2 linked regions of the Methylibium petroleiphilum PM1 genome follow. The protein of the gene in region 2 interacts with the protein of the main gene of each other region in a pairwise test. Links are inferred from orthologs where the notes say so. Each region holds a gene or a part of one and is shown on either strand. Other genes may lie near its edges. The genes, in order: grxD and MPE_RS04130.

Region 1 (8,012 bases), 310 kb from region 2 along the record:
CCCGAGATGATCCACCGCACGAATCTCGTGCTGGCCTGACGAGAACTCTTGCGTCTGCGCTCTGGCTGTCCCCGAATCCCCCGCATCCGGTGCTCCCGACGCGGTGCGGAGCACCCCGCGTGACGACGGAGCGCGAACCCCGCGCCGCGCGCATCGATGCGCCGGCGGCCCTGGCGCTGGTCTGCTGCTGCGCGCTTTGGGGATTGAACCAAGTCGCCATCAAGGCCGCGCTGCCCGAGGTCGGGTCGCTGATCCAGTTGTCCGTTCGCAGCGTGGTCGCCCTGGTGCTGGTCCTGGCCTGGATGCGCTGGCGCCGCATTCCCTGGCACTGGCGTGACGGCACGCTGTGGCCCGGCCTGCTCGCGGGCCTGCTGTTCGCCATCGAATTCGGGTGCATCTTCGTCGGCTTGCAGTACACGACGGCCGCCCGGTCAGTCGTGTTCATCAACACCTCGCCGTTCGTCGTTGCCCTGGTGCTCGCGTGGCTGGTGCCGGCCGAGCGGCTGCGGCCCCTGCAGGCGCTCGGCCTGGCCATCGCCTTCGGTGGGGTCGCTTTCGCGTTTGCCGAGCCTGCGCCTCGGGCGGACGGTTGGCCATGGCTGGGCGATGCGCTGATCCTCGTTGCGGCGGCGTTGTGGGGGTTGACCACTGTGATCATCCGCTTCAGTTCGCTGCGCCATGCTGCGCCCGAGAAGACGCTGGCCTACCAACTGCTTGTTTCGGCGCTGCTGTCGCCGGCGGCTGCCTGGGTGAGCGGCGCGCCCTGGCCGGCCGCCTGGAGCGCGCTGGCCATCGGCTCGCTGTTCTATCAGGCGGTGATCGTCACCTTCGCCAGTTATCTGCTGTGGTTCGGGTTGCTCACGCGTTATCCGGCGACCAAGGTGCAGGCTTTCGTGTTCCTCACGCCGGTGTTCGGCGCGGCCTTCGCCGCCGGCCTGCTGGAGGAGCCGGTGGGCGTCGAGTTGCTGGTGGCGCTCGTGGCGGTGGCTGTGGGGCTGAGCCTGCTCAACCGCCGGCACCGCTGACGCCGACGCAGGGCCTCAGCGCGGACCTTCGGGCGTCGTCTCACCGTCGGCGGCTTCCATGGGCGCCTCGCCGTTGGAGCGCTCTTCGTCCTCCCGCCGGTGCGCCCGCATGCCCGAGCGCAGGTAGCGGTTGTGGTGGTTGGCGCGTGGCAGGAAGCGCGCCAGTTCGGTCAGCGCCATCTGGTAGACGTCTCGCTTGAAGTCGATCACCACCTCGAGCGGTACCCAGTACTCGTTCCAGCGCCACGCGTCGAACTCCGGGTGGTCGCAGGCACGCAGGTTCATGTCGTTGTCGCGGCCAGTCAGCTGCAACAAGAACCAGATCTGCTTCTGGCCGCGGTAGTGGCCCCGGGCCTCGCGGCGGATGTAATGGTCGGGCACCTCATAGCGCAGCCAATCACGCGTGCGCGCCAGGATGCGCACATGCTCGGGCTGCAAGCCCACTTCTTCGTGCAGCTCACGGTACATCGCCTGCTCGGGCGTCTCACCGTACTTGATGCCGCCTTGCGGAAACTGCCAGGAGTGGGTGCGTATGCGTTTGCCCCAGAACACCTGGTTCCGCTGGTTGAGCAGAACGATGCCGACGTTGGGCCTGAAGCCTTCACGGTCGAGCATAATGAAACCTCGAATTCAGTCTTGAATTCATTATTGCACCGGGCTTCCGCGATGCAAGCCCGCTCCGCCCCAGGTTGCGGGGTCGGCCTGGCGGCATCGCTCCCAGCTCATCACGCAGCCTCCCTCTCGCATGCCCCGGCCGACGCCATGAAAGCCTCCCAGTTCTTCGTCTCCACCTTGAAAGAAGCACCGGCCGACGCCGAGATCACGAGCCACAAGCTGATGATGCGCGCCGGCATGATCAAGCGGCTCGGAGCCGGCATCTACAGCTACATGCCGATGGGGCTGCGCGTGATCCGCAAGGTCGAGGCGATCATCCGCGAGGAAATGAACCGGGCGGGCGCCGTCGAACTGCTGATGCCCGTGGTGCAGCCGGCCGAGCTGTGGCAGGAGACCGGTCGCTTCGAGAAGATGGGGCCCGAGCTGATGCGCGTGAAGGACCGCCACGACCGCGACTTCATCATCCAGCCGACCAGCGAGGAGGTCGTCACCGACATCGCGCGGCAGGAACTGCGCAGCTACCGTCAGCTGCCGAAGAATTTCTATCACATCCAGACCAAGTTCCGTGACGAGCGACGGCCGCGCTTCGGCGTGATGCGCGGGCGCGAGTTCACCATGAAGGATGCCTACTCCTTCGACCGTGATGAAGCGGCTGCCGGCAGGAGCTACGACGCGATGTACGCTGCCTACGGACGCATCTTCGACCGTTTCGGCCTCAGCTACCGTGCGGTGGCGGCCGACACCGGCGCGATCGGTGGCGACCGCTCGCACGAGTTCCAGGTCATCGCCGAGACGGGTGAGGATGCGATCGTCTACTGCCCGACCAGCGATTACGCGGCCAACATCGAGCTGGCCGAGTGTCTGCCGCTCGCCGCGCAACGGCCGGTGCCGATTCAGCCGCTGACCAAGACGCCGACGCCCGGCAAGGCGACCTGCGCCGATGTGGCGGCCCTGCTGAATCTGCCGCTGACGCAGACAGTGAAATCGCTGGTGCTGGCGACTGACGATCGCAATGACGGCGGCGACATCGTCAAGACCACCGTCTGGCTGCTGCTGGTGCGGGGCGATCATGAGCTCAATGAGGTCAAGGCCGGCAAGCTGCCAGGCCTGAAGGCGGGCTTTCGCTTCGCGACCGTCGGTGAGATCGATGCGCACTTCGGCTGCAAGCCGGGCTACCTGGGACCGATCGGCCTGAAGCAGCCGGTGCGTGTGATCGCCGACCGGACGGTGGCGCACATGGGCGACTTCGTCTGCGGCGCCAACGACGCCGACTTCCACTACACCGGCGTCAACTGGGGCCGCGACCTGCCCGAGCCCGACCTCGTGGCCGACATCCGCAATGCCGTCGTGGGCGACCCTTCGCCGGACGGCAAGGGCGTGCTGGCGATCCAGCGTGGTATCGAGGTCGGCCACGTGTTCTACCTCGGCACCAAGTACAGCGCCGCGATGAACGCCACCTACCTCGATGAGACCGGTAAGCCGCGGCTGATGGAGATGGGCTGCTACGGCATCGGCGTCACGCGCATCCTCGGCGCGGCGATCGAGCAGCGCCACGACGCGCGAGGCATCGTGTGGCCGACCGCGATCGCGCCCTTCGAGGTGGTCATCTGCCCGATCGGTTACGACCGTTCGGCCGAGGTCAGGCAGGCCGCCGACACTCTGCACGACGAACTGCAGGCACTCGGCATGGACTTGATGCTCGACGACCGCGGTGAGCGTCCCGGTGCCATGTTCGCCGATTGGGAACTGATCGGCATTCCGCAGCGCGTGGTGATCTCGGACCGCGGGCTGAAGGAGGGGCAGGTCGAGTTGCAGGGCCGGCAGGAGGCCGAGGCCGGCAAGCTGGCAGTCGCCGAGGTGGTCGCGCAGTTGCGTGCGCGCTTGCGCGACTGATGCAGGGCACCCGCCGGCTCGTCCTGTTCGCTGGCCTGGGCCTCGCCGCAGGCCTGTCGCCCGCGCCGGCCCGTGCCGGATCGCAGATCGAGGAGCCTCTGGCCGATGCGGTGCGCACCGCGCTGTCCGCGGCGGTCTCTCGCGGGGCACCGCCGCGCCCGAGCTTCGCCAGCACCGAGGAACGGCTCGCCTACCTGCGTTGGCTTGGTGCGATGAGCCAGCGTTTGCAGAAGCGCAAGGCCGAACACCTCACGCGCGTCGAGTTCCTCGAAACCCTCTGGTATGAAAGCCGCCGCGCCGGACTCGATCCGGGGCTGGTGCTGGGGTTGGTGGAAGTCGAGAGTGGCTTTCGCAAGTACGCGGTGTCGGTGGCCGGCGCGCGCGGTTACATGCAGGTGATGCCGTTCTGGATGCGAACCATCGGCGATGGCGACGTCGGCCGTCTGTTCCATCTGCAGACCAACTTGCGCTTCGGCTGCGTGATCCTGCGGCATTACCTCGACCGCGAGCGCGGTGACCTGTACCTCGCGCTGGGCCGCTACAACGGCAGTCGCGGCCGCCCCGAGTATCCGAACGCCGTGTTCGCCGCGCGCAAGCGGTGGGAATACAAGCCCGGCTGAGCGGCTCCGAACCTCAGAGACCCGACCACGCCCTGGGCGTCGCGGCGTCGAGCCCCAGCAGGCCGAGCACTCGTTCCACCGTGTCGTCGACCAGCTCGTCGATGCTCGCTGGCCGGTGGTAGAAGGCCGGCAACGGTGGGAACACAATGCCGCCCATCTCGGTCACCGCGGTCATGTTGCGCAGATGTGCCAGGTTGAACGGTGTTTCGCGCACCAGCAGCAGCAGCCGGCGTCGCTCCTTCAGCGTCACGTCGGCAGCGCGCGTCAGCAGGTTGTCGCCGAAGCCATGCGCAATGGCGGCCAGCGACTTCATCGAACACGGCGCGATGACCATGGCCGCGGTCGCGAAGCTGCCGCTGGCGATGCAGGCGCCAATGTCACCGGGCGCATGCGCGTGATCGGCCAGCGCTTCCAGCGCCTGCCGGTCCAGGCCGAGTTCGTGATGCACGTTCAGCACGCCGGCCGGCGTCACGACGAGGTGCGTCTCGGCGCCCAGCGCGCGAGCGCGTGCCAACAAGCGTGTGCCGTAGACCGCGCCGGTCGCTCCGGTGATGCCGACCACGAGGCGTCGGGTCATGTGCTGTACCTTCAGGTGAAGGGTCGTCCTGCGAGGCAGGACGACGGCGGCCAGGACGGTGGCCGTGCGGAGCGGGGCCTCAGGCCTGGGTGCTCAACAGCGGCTGCAGTTCACCGGACTGGTACATCTCGGCCATGATGTCCGAGCCACCGACGAACTCGCCGTTCACATACAACTGCGGGATAGTGGGCCAGTTGGCGTAGTCCTTGATGCCCTGGCGGATGCCGTCGTCCTCGAGCACGTTCACCGTGGCCAGGTCGGTGACGCCGCAGGCCTTCAGGATCTGCACGGCGCGGCCCGAGAAGCCGCACATCGGAAACTGCGCGCTGCCCTTCATGAACAGCACCACGCGGTGGGACTTGACCAACTGGTCGATGCGCTGCTGGACGTCGGAGGAGGTGGTCTGGGTCATGATGGCTCGCGGCAAGAATTCGGAAACAGCCGCGGTTATACGGCAAAGCGGGCCGCTGTCGGCCGCCGCCGCGGCAAATCCCCACCCGGGTCAGAACGAGTATGAGGCGCCGAGTTGCAGCAACGGACTCAGTTGCAGATCGCGCAGGCTGTCGCTCAGGCCCTGTTGGCCGAAGCGCACGGCCGAGCGCGGTTGCAGCGCCACCAGACCGACGTCGGCGCTGAAGCCCCAGCCGCCACCGGTGGCGCGCAAGGACTGCAGCCCGGTGTAACCCACGCCCACATAAGGCACCGAACTGTTGCCCTCCTCCGTGCCCAGCCCTGGGTTCGCGAGGCTGAAGTTGCGTCGCACCGCGCTGAAGCTGCCGCTCAATGCCGTCAGGCCTGACGGCAGCGAGGACCATGCTGCGCTACGCGGTCCGTAGATCAGCCCGCCGGTGGCTCGCAGCCCACCGCTGTAGCCTGCGCCGGCGATGCCTTGCTGAAAAAAGTAATAGTCGCCGAACAGGCTCAGACTCTGTTGCGGACGTTCCCCGCCGTAGGCGGTGATGGTGTCCAGCCCCGGGTCGTAGCGCCCGCCGGCCAAGGCCGCTGGGCTGCCGCTGATGAGTCCGAGCCGGCCTTGCCAACGAGGCCAGATACTGTCGCTGCCGCGCAGGCCGAGGCCACCGGCGTGGGGGGAGGACGTGATGGGTTCGCCGCTCCAGGCGGGCGTGACGCCCGCCGCCATCGCGAAGACCAGGGGCAGTGTCGGGCGGAACAAGGTGCGGCACACAGGCATGGCGAGCTCCTCGGGCAGACCGGGAAAGCGCCGGGCATTGCATCCGGGCCTTCCGAAAATCGATCCTACGCCGCTGCGACGGCTTGTGGGATCGGGGTCGTCGGATCGCAACAGGCACGCGCGTGGCGGTGCGATCTTTCGCACGGTCCGCGCACCGGGGCCGGGGCCCTCCCAGGTTCAGTCGCGGCAGCGACCGCCCGAGCAGCGTGGCTGGCCGCCCAGGTCATGCCGGGTGGCGATGTGCTCGAAGCCCGCCACGCCGAGCAAAGCCTGGACCGCCTCGGCTTGGTCATAGCCGTGCTCGATCAGCAGCCAGCCGCCCGCTGTCAGGAAGCTCGCGGCGCTCGCAACGATGTGACGGATCGCTGCCAAGCCGTCAGGTCCGGAGGTGAGCGCACGCTGCGGTTCATGTGTCAGGGCATCGAGGTGGCAGTCGCCATCGGCGATGTAGGGCGGATTGCTGACGATCAGCGCGAATCGGCGGCCTTCGAGGGCCGAGAACCAGTCGCTGAGCCGCCATTCGACCGCCAAGCCAAGTCTGCCGCCGTTCCGCTCGGCGACCGCGAGGGCGTCCGAGCTGGCGTCCACGGCGGTCACACGGCACGTGGGGCGTCGCGCGGCCAGCGCCAGCGCGATCGCGCCGCTTCCCGTGCCAAGGTCGGCCACGGCAGTCTCGACATTGCAGGGCAGCAGCTCGAGCGCCCATTCCACCAGGGTCTCGGTATCGGCGCGGGGGATCAGGACATCGGGCGTCACCTCCAGCCTCAGGCCGAAGAACTCCTTCTCGCCCAGCACATAGGCCAAGGGTTCGCCGGCAGCGCGGCGCGCCAGCAAGGCGTCGTAGTGACGGGCTGCCTGGGGATCGAGAGCCTCGTCCGCGTGCGCCAGCAGCCAGCTGCGGGGGCGTGCGAGAACCGCGCTGAGCAGGCACTGCGCGTCGAGCCGGTCGATGCCGCGCTCGCGGGCCGCCAGCAGCGCGGCGGCGACGCTGTCGGGGGGCGGCACTGGGCAGCTCATCCTCAGCCGATTTCCAGCTCGGCCAGCAACTCGGCCTCGCGCGCCGCTACCAGCGCCTTCACGACCGGGTCGAGGTCACCGTCCATGATTGCGCCGAGCTGGTAGAGCGTGAGGTTGATGCGGTGGTCGGTGAGTCGCCCTTGCGGGAAGTTGTAGGTGCGGATGCGGTCACTGCGGTCGCCGCTGCCGATCAGGCTCTTGCGTGTGGCTGCTTCCCTGGCTTGCCGCTCCAGCCGGTCCTTGTCGCGCAGGCGGGCTGCGAGCACCGCCATGGCCTTGGCCTTGTTGCGGTGTTGCGAGCGGTCGTCCTGGCATTCGGCCACCAGCCCGGTCGGAAGGTGGGTGATGCGCACGGCCGAGTCGGTCTTGTTGACGTGCTGCCCGCCGGCCCCGCTGGCGCGGTAGGTGTCGATGCGCAGGTCGGCCGGATTCAGCGTCACCTCCTGCGCTTCGTCGGGCTCGGCCAGCACGGCGACGGTGCAGGCGCTGGTGTGGATGCGGCCCTGCGTCTCGGTAGCGGGCACGCGCTGCACGCGGTGGCCGCCGGATTCGTATTTCAGGTGACCGAACACCGCGTCGCCCTCGATGCGCGCCACGACCTCCTTGTAGCCGCCCAGCTCGCTGTCGCTCGCCGACAGCAGCTCGACGCGCCAGCCCTTGCGCTCGGCGTAGCGGGTGTACATCCGCAGCAGGTCGCCGGCGAACAGGGCCGATTCATCGCCGCCGGTGCCGGCGCGGATCTCCAGGAACACCGAGCGCGCATCGTCCGGGTCTCGCGGCAACAGCAGGCGCTGCAGCTCGGTGGCCAGGCGATCGAGCTCGGCCTGCGCGCTCGCGGCTTCCTCCGCGGCCATGGCGGCCAGCTCCGGGTCCGAGGCCATTTCCGCGGCGGCCGCCAGGTCGCGCTCACGCTGGGCGTGGCGGCGCTGGCGCTCGACGATGCCCGACACCTCGACGTGTTCGCGGCTCAGAGCCCGGAAGCCGCCGGCGTCCCGCATCACCGCGGGATCGGCGAGCAGCGAATCGAGCTCGGCGAGACGGCGGACGTAGCGGTCGAGTTGCAGGCGCAGGGC
Region 2 (10,433 bases):
AGGGCGCCCCCGTGCGCCTCTCGCAGCTCGCGCATGCAGTCGCGCATCGCGCCCTGGCCGGGCAGCACCACGCGTTCGGCAGCGCGCACCACCTCGGGCTCGGCCGTCACAACCACCTCGAAGCCGGTCCCGGCGGCCGCGTGCAGCACGGCCTGCGACACCGAGCGCAGGTTGCCCATGCCGTAGTCGATGACCGCCACGCGACGGCTCATGTCAGAGGCTGCCCTTGGTGGAAGGGATGACGCCGGCCATGCGCGGGTCGCGCTCCAGCGCCATGCGCAGCGCTCGGGCGAAGGCCTTGAAGACCGTCTCGCACTGGTGGTGGGCGTTGTCGCCGTGCAGGTTGTCGATGTGCAGCGTGACGCCGGCATGGTTCACGAAGCCCTGGAAGAACTCGTAGACCAGCTGGGTGTCGAGCGCGCCGATCATGCCGGCCTTGAACGGCACGCGCATGTGCAGCCCGGGCCGGCCGGAGAAGTCGACCACCACGCGGCTCAGCGCCTCGTCGAGCGGCACGTAGGCATGGCCGTAGCGACGCAGCCCCTTCTTGTCGCCGACCGCCTTGGCGAAGGCCTGACCGAGCGTGATGCCAACGTCCTCGACGGTGTGGTGACCGTCGATGTGCAGGTCGCCGTCGGCCTCGATCTCCAGGTCGACCAGCCCGTGGCGCGCCAGCTGGTCGAGCATGTGGTCGAAGAAGCCGATGCCGGTGGCGAGCCTGGCCACGCCCGTGCCGTCGAGGTCGACGCGCACGCGGATCTTCGTTTCGGCGGTGTCGCGCCGGACTTCGGCAACACGGTTCGGTTCGGTCATGACAGGATGCCTTTCAGGGCCGCGATCATCTGGTCGTTCTCTTCGGGCAGGCCGACGGTGAGGCGCAGGCAGTTTGCCAGCAGCGGGTGCAGGCCGGACACGTTCTTCACCAGCACGCCGCGCGCCTTCAGGCCCTCGAAGGCGGCCTTCGCGTCGGGCACCCGCACCAGCACCATGTTGGCCTCGCTCGGGAACGGCGTGGCGCCCGACATCGCGCGCAGCGCGTCCAGCAGCCGCGCGCGCTCGGCGCGCAGCACGGCGGCCTGGCGCGCGAACTCGTCCTCGTGCTCCAGCGCGAACAGCGCCGCCTCGCAGTTCAGCACGCTCACGTTGTAGGGCGGGCGCACCTTGTCGATCTCGGCCACCAGCGCGGTCGGACCCATCAGGTAGCCCAACCGCACACCGGCCAGGCCGAACTTGCTGAGCGTGCGCATCAGCAGCACGTGGTCGTGGTGCGCCAGCCGGTCGATGTAGCTGCGGCTCGCGAAGGGCTGGTAGGCCTCGTCGATCACCACCAGGCCGCCGTGCTCGCGCACCGCGTCGACGACGCGCTCGATCACCGCGTCGTCCCACAGGTTGGCGGTCGGGTTGTTCGGGTAGGCCAGGTAGGTGAGGGCCGGCCGGTGCTCGCGCACCGCGGCCAGCATCGCCGCGGCGTCGAGCTCGAAGTCGGCGGTCAGCGGCACGCCGACGAAGCGCAGCCCCTGCAGCCGGGCCGACATCTCGTACATCACGAAGCCCGGCAGCGGCGCCAGCACGGTGGCGCCCGGCACATCGCAGGCCATGCTGAGCAGCGAGATCAGCTCGTCGGAGCCATTGCCCAGCATCAGCGCGCAACCGGGCGGCAGGCCAGCGTGGCGGGCCAGCGCCGCGCGCAGCTCGTCGGTGCGCGTGCCGGGATAGCGGTTGATCGCCAGCGCGCCGAGCCGGCGGCCCAGCTCGGCCTGCAACGCGGCGGGCAGGCGGTGCGGGTTCTCCATCGCGTCGAGCTTCACGAAGCCGTCCGACGGCTGGATCGCGTAGGCGTGCATGTTCTGCACGTCCTGGCGGACGAAGCGCGCGAGGCGGGGCGCGAGCGGGGGTCCGCCGTTGTTGCTGTTGCTGCTGCTCATCGTGCCGCTCTCGGCTTCTTCGCCAGCCGCATCTCGGCCGCCTGCGCGTGCGCCTGCAGGCCCTCGCCGTAGGCCAGCTCGGCGGCGATCACGCCCAGCGTCTGCGCGCCCTGCTCGCTGACCTCGATCAGGCTGCTGCGCTTCTGGAAGTCGTAGACGCCCAGCGGCGAGCTGAAGCGCGCGGTGCCCGAGGTCGGCAGCACGTGGTTCGGCCCGGCACAGTAGTCGCCCAGCGATTCGCTGGTGTAGGCACCGAGGAAGATCGCGCCGGCGTGGCGCAGCAGCGGCTCCCAGCGGTGCGGCTCGTTCGAGCTCACTTCCAGGTGCTCGGGCGCGATGCGGTTGCTGATCTCGCAGGCCTCTTCCATCGAGCGGGTGTGGATCAACGCGCCGCGCCCTTCCAGCGAAGCGCGGATGATGGCAGCGCGCGGCATGCCGGGCAGCAGCCGGTTGATCTCTGCCTGTACTGCGTCGAGATAGGCCGCATCGGGGCACAGCAGGATGCTCTGCGCCAGCTCGTCGTGCTCGGCCTGGCTGAACAGGTCCATCGCCACCCAGTCGGCCGGCGTGCTGCCGTCGGCCAGCACCAGAATTTCGCTGGGTCCGGCGATCATGTCGATGCCCACCGTGCCGAACACGCGCTTCTTCGCGCTCGCCACATAGGCGTTGCCGGGGCCGGTGATCTTGTCGACCTGCGGCACCGTGGCCGTGCCGTAGGCGAGTGCGGCCACCGCCTGCGCGCCGCCGATCGTGAAGGCGCGCGTCACGCCCGCCACGTGCGCGGCGGCCAGCACCAGGGTGTTGCGCTCGCCCTTCGGCGTGGGCACCACCATCACGATCTCGGGCACGCCGGCCACATGGGCCGGCACCGCATTCATCAGCAGGCTGGACGGATAGGCCGCCTTGCCACCCGGCACGTAGATGCCCACGCGGTCCAACGGCGTGACCTTCTGGCCCAGCAGCGTGCCGTCCTCGTCGCGGTAGCTCCAGCTGCGGCCGCAGGCGTCGAGCTGGCGCTCGTGGTAGCTGCGGATGCGGCGCGTGGCCTGCTGCAGCGCGTCGCGCTGCGCCGGCGTGATGGCCGCGAAGGCGGCGGCGAAATCGGCCTGCGTCAGCTCGAGCTCGCCCATCGAGCCGACCGGCAGTGCGTCGAAGCGCGCGGTGTACTCCAGGACCGCGGCGTCGCCGCGCTGCCGCACGTCGGCCAGGATCTCCGCCACACGGCCCTCGATCGCGTCGTCGGTCTCCGCCGACCAGTGCTGCACGGCCCGGAATGCCGCCTCGAAATCGGGCTGCGTGGTGGCCAGGCGGCGCAGGTTCACGCGGGCGGGGGCGCTCATGTTCACTCCTGGGGGATGGCTGCTGCGAAGGCGTCGATCAGCGGACGGATCGCCTCGCGCTTGAGCTTCAGCGCGGCCTGGTTCACCACCAGCCGCGACGAGATGTCCATGATCCGCTCGACCTCGAGCAGGTGGTTGGCCTTGAGCGTGCTGCCGGTCGACACCAGGTCGACGATGGCATCGGCCAGGCCGGTCAGCGGCGCCAGCTCCATCGAGCCGTAGAGCTTGATCAGGTCGACGTGCACGCCCTTGTCGGCGAAGTGGTCGCGCGCGACGCTCACGTACTTGGTGGCGACGCGGATGCGCGAGCCCTGCTTCACCGCCGCCGCGTAGTCGAAGTCGGCCCGCACCGCCACGCTCATGCGGCACTTGGCGATGCGCAGGTCCAGCGGCTGGTACAGGCCCTGACCGCCATGCTCCAGCAGCACGTCGAGCCCGACCACGCCGAGGTCGGCGCCGCCATGCTGCACATAGGTGGGCACGTCGGTAGCGCGCACCAGCACCACGCGCACGTCGGGCCGGTTGGTCGGCAGGATGAGCTTGCGCGAGGTCTCGGGGTCCTCGGTGACCTCGATGCCTGCCGCCTTCAGCAGCGGCAGCGTCTCTTCGAAGATGCGGCCCTTCGACAGCGCGAGCGTGATGCTCATGGGGCCTCCCGCCGGGCCGCCCGGATGGAGGCCTCGCGCCCTCGGGGCGAAGCGAACGAGGTGCGCGTGAGGACTGTCATTTCACTCTTTCGATGTCCGCGCCCAGGGCGCGCAGCTTCGTTTCCATCTGGTCGTAGCCGCGGTCCAGGTGGTAGATGCGGTCGACCAGGGTCTCGCCGCTGGCCACCAGGCCGGCGATCACCAGGCTGGCCGAGGCGCGCAGGTCGGTGGCCATCACCGTGGCGCCCGACAGCTGCGGCACGCCGGTGACGATGGCCGTGTGGCCGTCGACCTCGATCTTCGCGCCCAGGCGCACCAGTTCATCGACGTGCATGAAGCGGTTCTCGAAGATGGTCTCGGTGACGCGCGCCGTGCCCTCGGCAATGCAGTCGAGCGCCATGAACTGCGCCTGCATGTCGGTCGGGAAGGCCGGGTACTCGCTGGTGCGGAAGCCCACCGCCTTCAGCTTGCCGTCGGAGGCCACGCGGATCCAGTCGCTGCCGGCCTCGATGCGGACGCCGGCCTCGCGCAGCTTGTCGATCACCGCGTCCAGGTGGTCGGCGCGCGCGTGCTTCAGCAGCACCTCGCCGCCGGCCGCGGCCACCGCGCACAGGAAGGTGCCGGCCTCGATGCGGTCGGGCACCACGCGGTGCCCGCCGCGCGGCGCGTGCAGTTGCGCGACGCCCTGGATGCGGATCTTGCTGCTGCCGTGGCCCTCGATCTTCGCGCCCATCGAGATCAGCATCTCGGCCAGGTCGGGGATCTCGGGCTCCTGCGCGGCGTTCTCGAGCACGGTCTCGCCGTCGGCCAGTGTCGCGGCCATCAGCAGGTTCTCGGTGCCGGTGACGGTCACCATGTCCGTCGTGATGCGCGCACCGCGCAGCCCGCCCGAGGCCTTGGGCGCCTTCGCGATGATGTAGCCGTGCTCGACGCTGATCTGCGCGCCCATCGCCTGCAGGCCCTTGATGTGCTGATCCACCGGCCGCGAGCCGATCGCGCAGCCGCCCGGCAGCGACACCGTGGCCTCGCCGAAGCGCGCCAGCAGCGGTCCCAGCACCAGGATCGACGCCCGCATGGTCTTCACCAGGTCGTAGGGGGCCTCGGGGCTGCTGACCGGGCCGGCGTCGATGGTCACTTCGTCGGGGCGGCTCTCGCTGCGCTCGGCGACGGCACCCATATTGCGCAGCAGCTTCAGCGTGGTCGAGACGTCCTGCAGGCGCGGCACGTTCGAGAAGCGCACCGGCTCGGCCGTCAGCAGCGCAGCGCACAGCTCCGGCAGCGCCGCGTTCTTGGCGCCCGAGATCGCGACCTCGCCGTGGAGACGGCGGCCGCCGCGAATGATGAGTTTGTCCATGGTGCGGTGCTCGTCACCGCCCTGCATCACGCGCTTGCACGGACCGCCCTCGCCACGAGGGAGCGCACAAGCCGCGCCACAGGGCGGCTTGTGGATCAGTGGTGGTGGGCAGCGGCGGCGCGGGGCTCGGAGCCCTGCACCGCGAATTCGGCCGGCGTCAGCGTCTTCATCGACAGCGCGTGGATTTGTTCGCGCATTCTATCGCCGAGCGCCGCGTAGACCCGCTGGTGGCGGCGGACGCGGCTCAGGCCGTCGAACTCGGCCGACACGATGGTGGCGAAGAAATGGCGGCCGTCGCCATCCACCTGCAGGTGCTCGCAGGCGAGCCCTTGCGCGATGTAGCGCTGCACGTCGTCTGCGGTGGGGTCGGCCATGTCACCAGTGTATCGGGCGTTCAGGAGCGCAGCTTGTAGCCGGTCTTCAGCAGCCGCAGCGCCACCGCCGAGACGGCCGCCAGGCTGGTGGCGACCACCCCCAGGCTGACCCACGGACTCACGTCGCTGATGCCGAAGAAGCCGGCCCGGAATCCGTCGATCATGTAGAAGAAGGGATTGAGATGGCTCACCGCCTGCCAGAACGGCGGGAGCGAGTCGATCGAATAGAACACGCCCGACAGAAAGGTCATCGGCATCACGACGAAGTTCTGGAACGCCGCGATCTGGTCGAACTTCTCGGCCCACAGGCCGGCCACCAGGCCCAGCGCGCCCATCATCGCGGACCCCAGCACCGCGAACACCAGCGCCCAGGCCGGCGCGGCCAGGCCGGGCGGCGCGAACCACACGGTGACGGCCAGCACCCCGGCGCCCACCACCAGGCCGCGCACCACCGAGGCGCCCGCATAGGCCGCGAACCAGGCCCAGTGCGACAACGGCGTCACCAGCAGGAAAACGAGGTTGCCGGTCACCTTGCTCTGGATCAGCGACGAGCTGCTGTTGGCGAAGGCGTTCTGCAGCACGCTCATCATCACCAGCCCCGGGATCAGGAAACTGGTGTAGCCGACGCTGCCGTAGACCTTCACATGGGCTTCGAGCGCATGGCCGAAGATCAGCAGGTAGAGCACGGCGGTCAGCACCGGCGCCGCCACGGTCTGGAAGCTGACCTTCCAGAACCGCAGCATCTCCTTGTAAAGCAGCGTGCGCGCGCCGGTCATGACTGCCCCTCGTCCGACGAGTACGTCGGCCGATCCCCCGCGGGGATGCGGGCCGGCTTGGGAGCGGCCCGGCGCTCGGCCCGCGGCGCGCCGGTCATGCCGCCCCCTTCTGCGGTTCGCCCTGCATGATCTCGAGGAACACGTCCTCCAGGTCGGCGCGGCCGATCTCCAGTTCCTCCACGCGCACCTCGGCGCTGCGCAGCAGCGCGAGCAGCGTCTCCACCTCGGCGGCGTCGTGTGCGGTGAGCTGCACGATGCGACCGGTCACGCGCGCCTGCGCCGCCACTGCCGGCGGCAGCGCCTGGTCGGTCTTGAAGCGCAGCATGGTGCTCGCGGTGCCGGCCAGCAGGTTGGCGGTGCGGTCCAGCGCCACCACGCGGCCCTGCTTGAGCATCGCGATGCGACCGCACAGCGCCTCGGCCTCTTCCAGGTAGTGCGTGGTCAGCAGCACGGTGTGGCCCTCGCGGTTGAGCCGCGCGATGAACTGCCACAGCGTCTGGCGCAGTTCCACGTCGACCCCGGCGGTCGGCTCGTCGAGCACGATCACCGGCGGCCGGTGCACCAGCGCCTGCGCCACCAGCACGCGGCGCTTCATGCCGCCCGACAGCTGGCGCATGTTGGCGTCGGCCTTGTCGGCCAGCCCCAGGTGGTGCAGCAGTTCGTCGATCCAGGCATCGTTGGCCTTGCGGTCGACGCGCACGCCGAAGTAGCCGCTCTGGATGCGCAGCGTCTCGCGCACCGAGAAGAAGGGGTCGAACACCAGCTCCTGCGGCACGATGCCCAGCGCGCGGCGCGCGGCCGCGTAGTCGTCCACCACGTCGTGGCCCTGCACCGTGACGCGCCCTCGGGTCGCGCGGCTCAGGCCGGCCAGGATGCTGATCAGCGTGGTCTTGCCGGCCCCGTTGGGGCCGAGCAGGCCGAAGAAGTCGCCCGGCTCGATGTCGAAACTCACGTCCTGCAGCGCATGCAGGTCGCCGCGCTGGCTGCCGCGCGGGGCAAGGTAGGTCTTGGAAACGGAGTCGAAACGAACGGCCGGCATGAAGGTCTCGGAGGACAGCCGGAGATTGTAGGCAGGCCCCGCCATCGGTGCTGGCCGCATTGGTGGCGCGTGATCTTGATGCTAGATTGCCCGCAAACCAGCCCTCTCGCCCGCCGCGAGACGACCGCGCCATGAGCCCACGGGTCCCGAAGAAAGCACCGCGCCGCACGGCCGAGCGCATCCTGGAGGTGACGCTGGAACTGTTCAACCGCTTCGGCGAGCCCAACGTCAGCACCACGCTGATCTCGGCCGAGCTCAACATCAGCCCCGGCAACCTCTACTACCACTACCCGGCCAAGGACGAGCTGATCAACAGCCTGTTCGACCGCTACGAGGCCGCGCTCACCGAGCTGCTGCGGGCGGCCGACAACGTGCGCAACGTCGAGGACGCCTGGCTGTTCTTCCACATGCTGTTCGAGCTGATCTGGCAGTACCGCTTCCTGTACCGCGACCTGAACGACCTGCTCAGCAAGAACCGGCGCCTGGAGACCCACTTCCAGTTCGTGCTGAAGAACAAGCAGCATGCGGTCAAGGCGGTGCTCGACGGCCTGAGCCGCGCGCAGGCGATGCGCATCGACGCGCGCGAGGCCGAGCCGGTGGCCACCTCGATGGTGGTGGTGCTGACCTACTGGCTCAGCTACGAGTACGTGCGCGACCCGCGCAAGGCATTGGAGCCCGAAAGCGCCGGCGCGGCGCTGCTGCGCGGCGCCCAGCACGTGCTCAGCCTGCTGATGCCCTACCTCGATCCGGGCCAGCGCGAGCACCTGCTGATGCTGGCCGGCAGCTACCAGCGCGACTGACCGATAAGAACGACCGATTCCCCGGAACGACGCAGGAGACAAGCACCATGGCCAAGTGGACCGCCTTCCCTTACGACAACGCCGACTACGTGCACGACGCCGCGGCGCTGAAGAAGCACTGGGCCCGGCTGCACGCAGGCGACGCCGAGCCCTGGCCCAAGGACGCCGCGGTGCAGGAAGCCTGGGCGCTGTTCCACGCCGGAGAGTTCAGGAAGGCGGTCGATGCCGGGCTGAAGGCCGGCGCGAATGGAGCAACAGCAGGCATCACCGCGGCCAACAAGGCCCAGGCGATCTACGCCAACTACCTGGAGAAGAGCGAGAAGACCAAGCTCGACCTCTTCCTCGAGCTCGCCCAGCGCGCCGAGGCCCAGGCCGCCGCCGAGCCGAAGAACGCCAACGCGCACTACCTGATGGCCTATGCGGTGGGCCGCTACGGCCAAGGCATCAGCGTCGCGAAGGCGCTCGCCCAGGGGCTGGGCAGCAAGGTGAAGAACGCGCTGGAGACCACCATCAAGCTGGCCCCGAAGCACGCCGATGCGCACATCGCGCTCGGCGCCTTCCACGCCGAGGTGATCGACAAGGTCGGCAAGCTGCTCGGCAGGACCCAGGGCGCCGATGCCGCGACCGGGCTGAAGATGTTCCAGGCCGCGTTGAAGCTCAACCCGACCAGCGCGATCGCGATGGTGGAATACGCCAACGGCCTGGTGATGCTCGAGGGCGACAAGCGCATGAAGGAGGCCGAACAGCTCTACGCGCAGGCGGCCGCGTGCACACCGGCCGACGCGATGGAGCGCCTGGACGTGGAGATGGCGAAGGCCGAACTGGAGGACTGAGGTGAGCGCGACACCCCCTGCCGGCCCGGCAGCCGCAGCCGCCTATGTGATCGGCCACATCGTCATCAAGGACCCCGACACCTGGTTGGCCTACCGGAACCAGGTGCCCGCGACCCTGGTGCCCTGGCAGGGCGAGATCCTGGTGCGCGGCCGGCGCGCGGTCGAACTGGCCGGCCACTCGCCGTTCACCGACACCGTCGTCATCCGATTTCCGGACACCGCCGCGGTCGAGGGCTGGTACCGCTCACCGGCCTACCAGGCACTGATCCCGCTGCGCGAGCGGGCGGCCGAGGTGGTGCTGGTGGGCTACGCGATGTAGCCGACCGAAGCGGTCGCGTATTCATGCCGGTGCGGCTGTGACGTCGGACACCTTGAAAACGCTGATGGCTTGCGTCAACGAAACAGCTTGCGAATGCAGGCTGTCGGAAGCCACGGCGGCCTGCTCCACCAATGCAGCATTCTGCTGCGTCACGATGTCCATTTGCCCGACCGCTTGAGCGATCTCCGTGACAGAGACGCATTGATCGCGCATCTCTACAGCAATCTCCGATATGACAACGGCCACTTCCTTGATTGCCGTCTCGACTTCCGCGATGACGGCATCGGATCGGTGAGCAAGATCGGATCCGGACATCACCCGCACAGCCGACTCATCGATCAGTTGCTTGATTTCCCTGGCAGCACTGGCCGAACGCTGCGCCAGCTCCCTCACTTCGGCAGCCACCACGGCGAAGCCGCGCCCTTGCTGTCCTGCCCTCGCCGCTTCGACTGCAGCATTCAGCGAAAGAATATTGATCTGGGATGCAATGCCATCGATCACGCTGGTGATGTTCGAAATCAGCTCTGATGAAGTCTTGATGTGCGTCATCATCTCGACGAGCTGGGAACCGATTTCACGACCGACCGTTGCCCTGCTGGCGGCAGTGAATGCCAGCGAGTTTGCCCGTTCCGCTCCAACGGCACTCCGCTCCGCCGCGGCTTTGAGTTCCACCGTTGAAGCCGCTGTCTTCTGCAGAGCGGCGGCTTGGGATTCAGTCCGCGCAGACAGATTCGAGTTGCCCGACGCGACTTCCCTCGTCGCCTTGCTGATCTGGCCGGAACCTGCACTGACTTGGCGAACCAAGTCAGCGAGACTGTTCTTCATGTTGTTCAATGCACCCATCAGTTCGCCAAACTCGTCCTTCGAGCGAACGGCAATGGCGGCGTCAAGGTTTCCTCCTGCGATCGTCTGTGCGACCGTCAAAATCTCGTTGATCGGCCGAAGCGTGCCGCGACGCAGGAAGACCAGTGTCGCTCCGAGCAGCACCAGGCCGGTGATTGCGGATGCGGTCAGCAACTCCTTGGC

The links.
Region 1: the proteins of MPE_RS04130 (region 2) and grxD interact in binary tests that used the Escherichia coli proteins (3 or more experiments, as listed by UniProt). The link is inferred for Methylibium petroleiphilum PM1 from one-to-one orthologs.

Annotation. Positions count from the first base shown.
Region 1 is NC_008825.1:553,403-561,414, forward strand. The notes cover bases 3,477-6,302. They hold grxD (Grx4 family monothiol glutaredoxin), read right to left. Parts: upstream 5,143-6,302; coding sequence 4,810-5,142; downstream 3,477-4,809. Other genes in these bases: MPE_RS02600 (proline--tRNA ligase), read left to right, coding at 3,477-3,533; MPE_RS02605 (lytic transglycosylase domain-containing protein), read left to right, coding at 3,533-4,153; MPE_RS02610 (UbiX family flavin prenyltransferase), read right to left, coding at 4,167-4,730; MPE_RS02620 (hypothetical protein), read right to left, coding at 5,233-5,922; prmC (peptide chain release factor N(5)-glutamine methyltransferase), read right to left, coding at 6,100-6,302. Also shown: proB (glutamate 5-kinase), read left to right, coding at 1-39; MPE_RS02590 (DMT family transporter), read left to right, coding at 120-1,025; MPE_RS02595 (RNA pyrophosphohydrolase), read right to left, coding at 1,041-1,640; more of MPE_RS02600, read left to right, coding at 1,788-3,476; more of prmC, read right to left, coding at 6,303-6,939; prfA (peptide chain release factor 1), read right to left, coding at 6,942-8,012. UniProt on the Escherichia coli protein: Monothiol glutaredoxin involved in the biogenesis of iron-sulfur clusters.
Region 2 is NC_008825.1:863,920-874,352, reverse strand. Bases 4,002-6,700 are described here. They hold MPE_RS04130 (BolA family protein), read right to left. Parts: upstream 5,641-6,700; coding sequence 5,362-5,640; downstream 4,002-5,361. Other genes in these bases: MPE_RS04120 (ABC transporter ATP-binding protein), read right to left, coding at 6,511-6,700; MPE_RS04125 (ABC transporter permease), read right to left, coding at 5,661-6,416; murA (UDP-N-acetylglucosamine 1-carboxyvinyltransferase), read right to left, coding at 4,002-5,266. Also shown: imidazole glycerol phosphate synthase subunit HisH, read right to left, coding at 1-212; imidazoleglycerol-phosphate dehydratase HisB, read right to left, coding at 214-813; hisC (histidinol-phosphate transaminase), read right to left, coding at 810-1,925; hisD (histidinol dehydrogenase), read right to left, coding at 1,922-3,265; hisG (ATP phosphoribosyltransferase), read right to left, coding at 3,268-3,912; more of murA, read right to left, coding at 3,989-4,001; more of MPE_RS04120, read right to left, coding at 6,701-7,455; MPE_RS04115 (TetR/AcrR family transcriptional regulator), read left to right, coding at 7,587-8,255; MPE_RS04110 (tetratricopeptide repeat protein), read left to right, coding at 8,303-9,088; MPE_RS04105 (DUF1330 domain-containing protein), read left to right, coding at 9,090-9,407; MPE_RS04100 (methyl-accepting chemotaxis protein), read right to left, coding at 9,429-10,433. UniProt on the Escherichia coli protein: Involved in cell resistance against acid stress.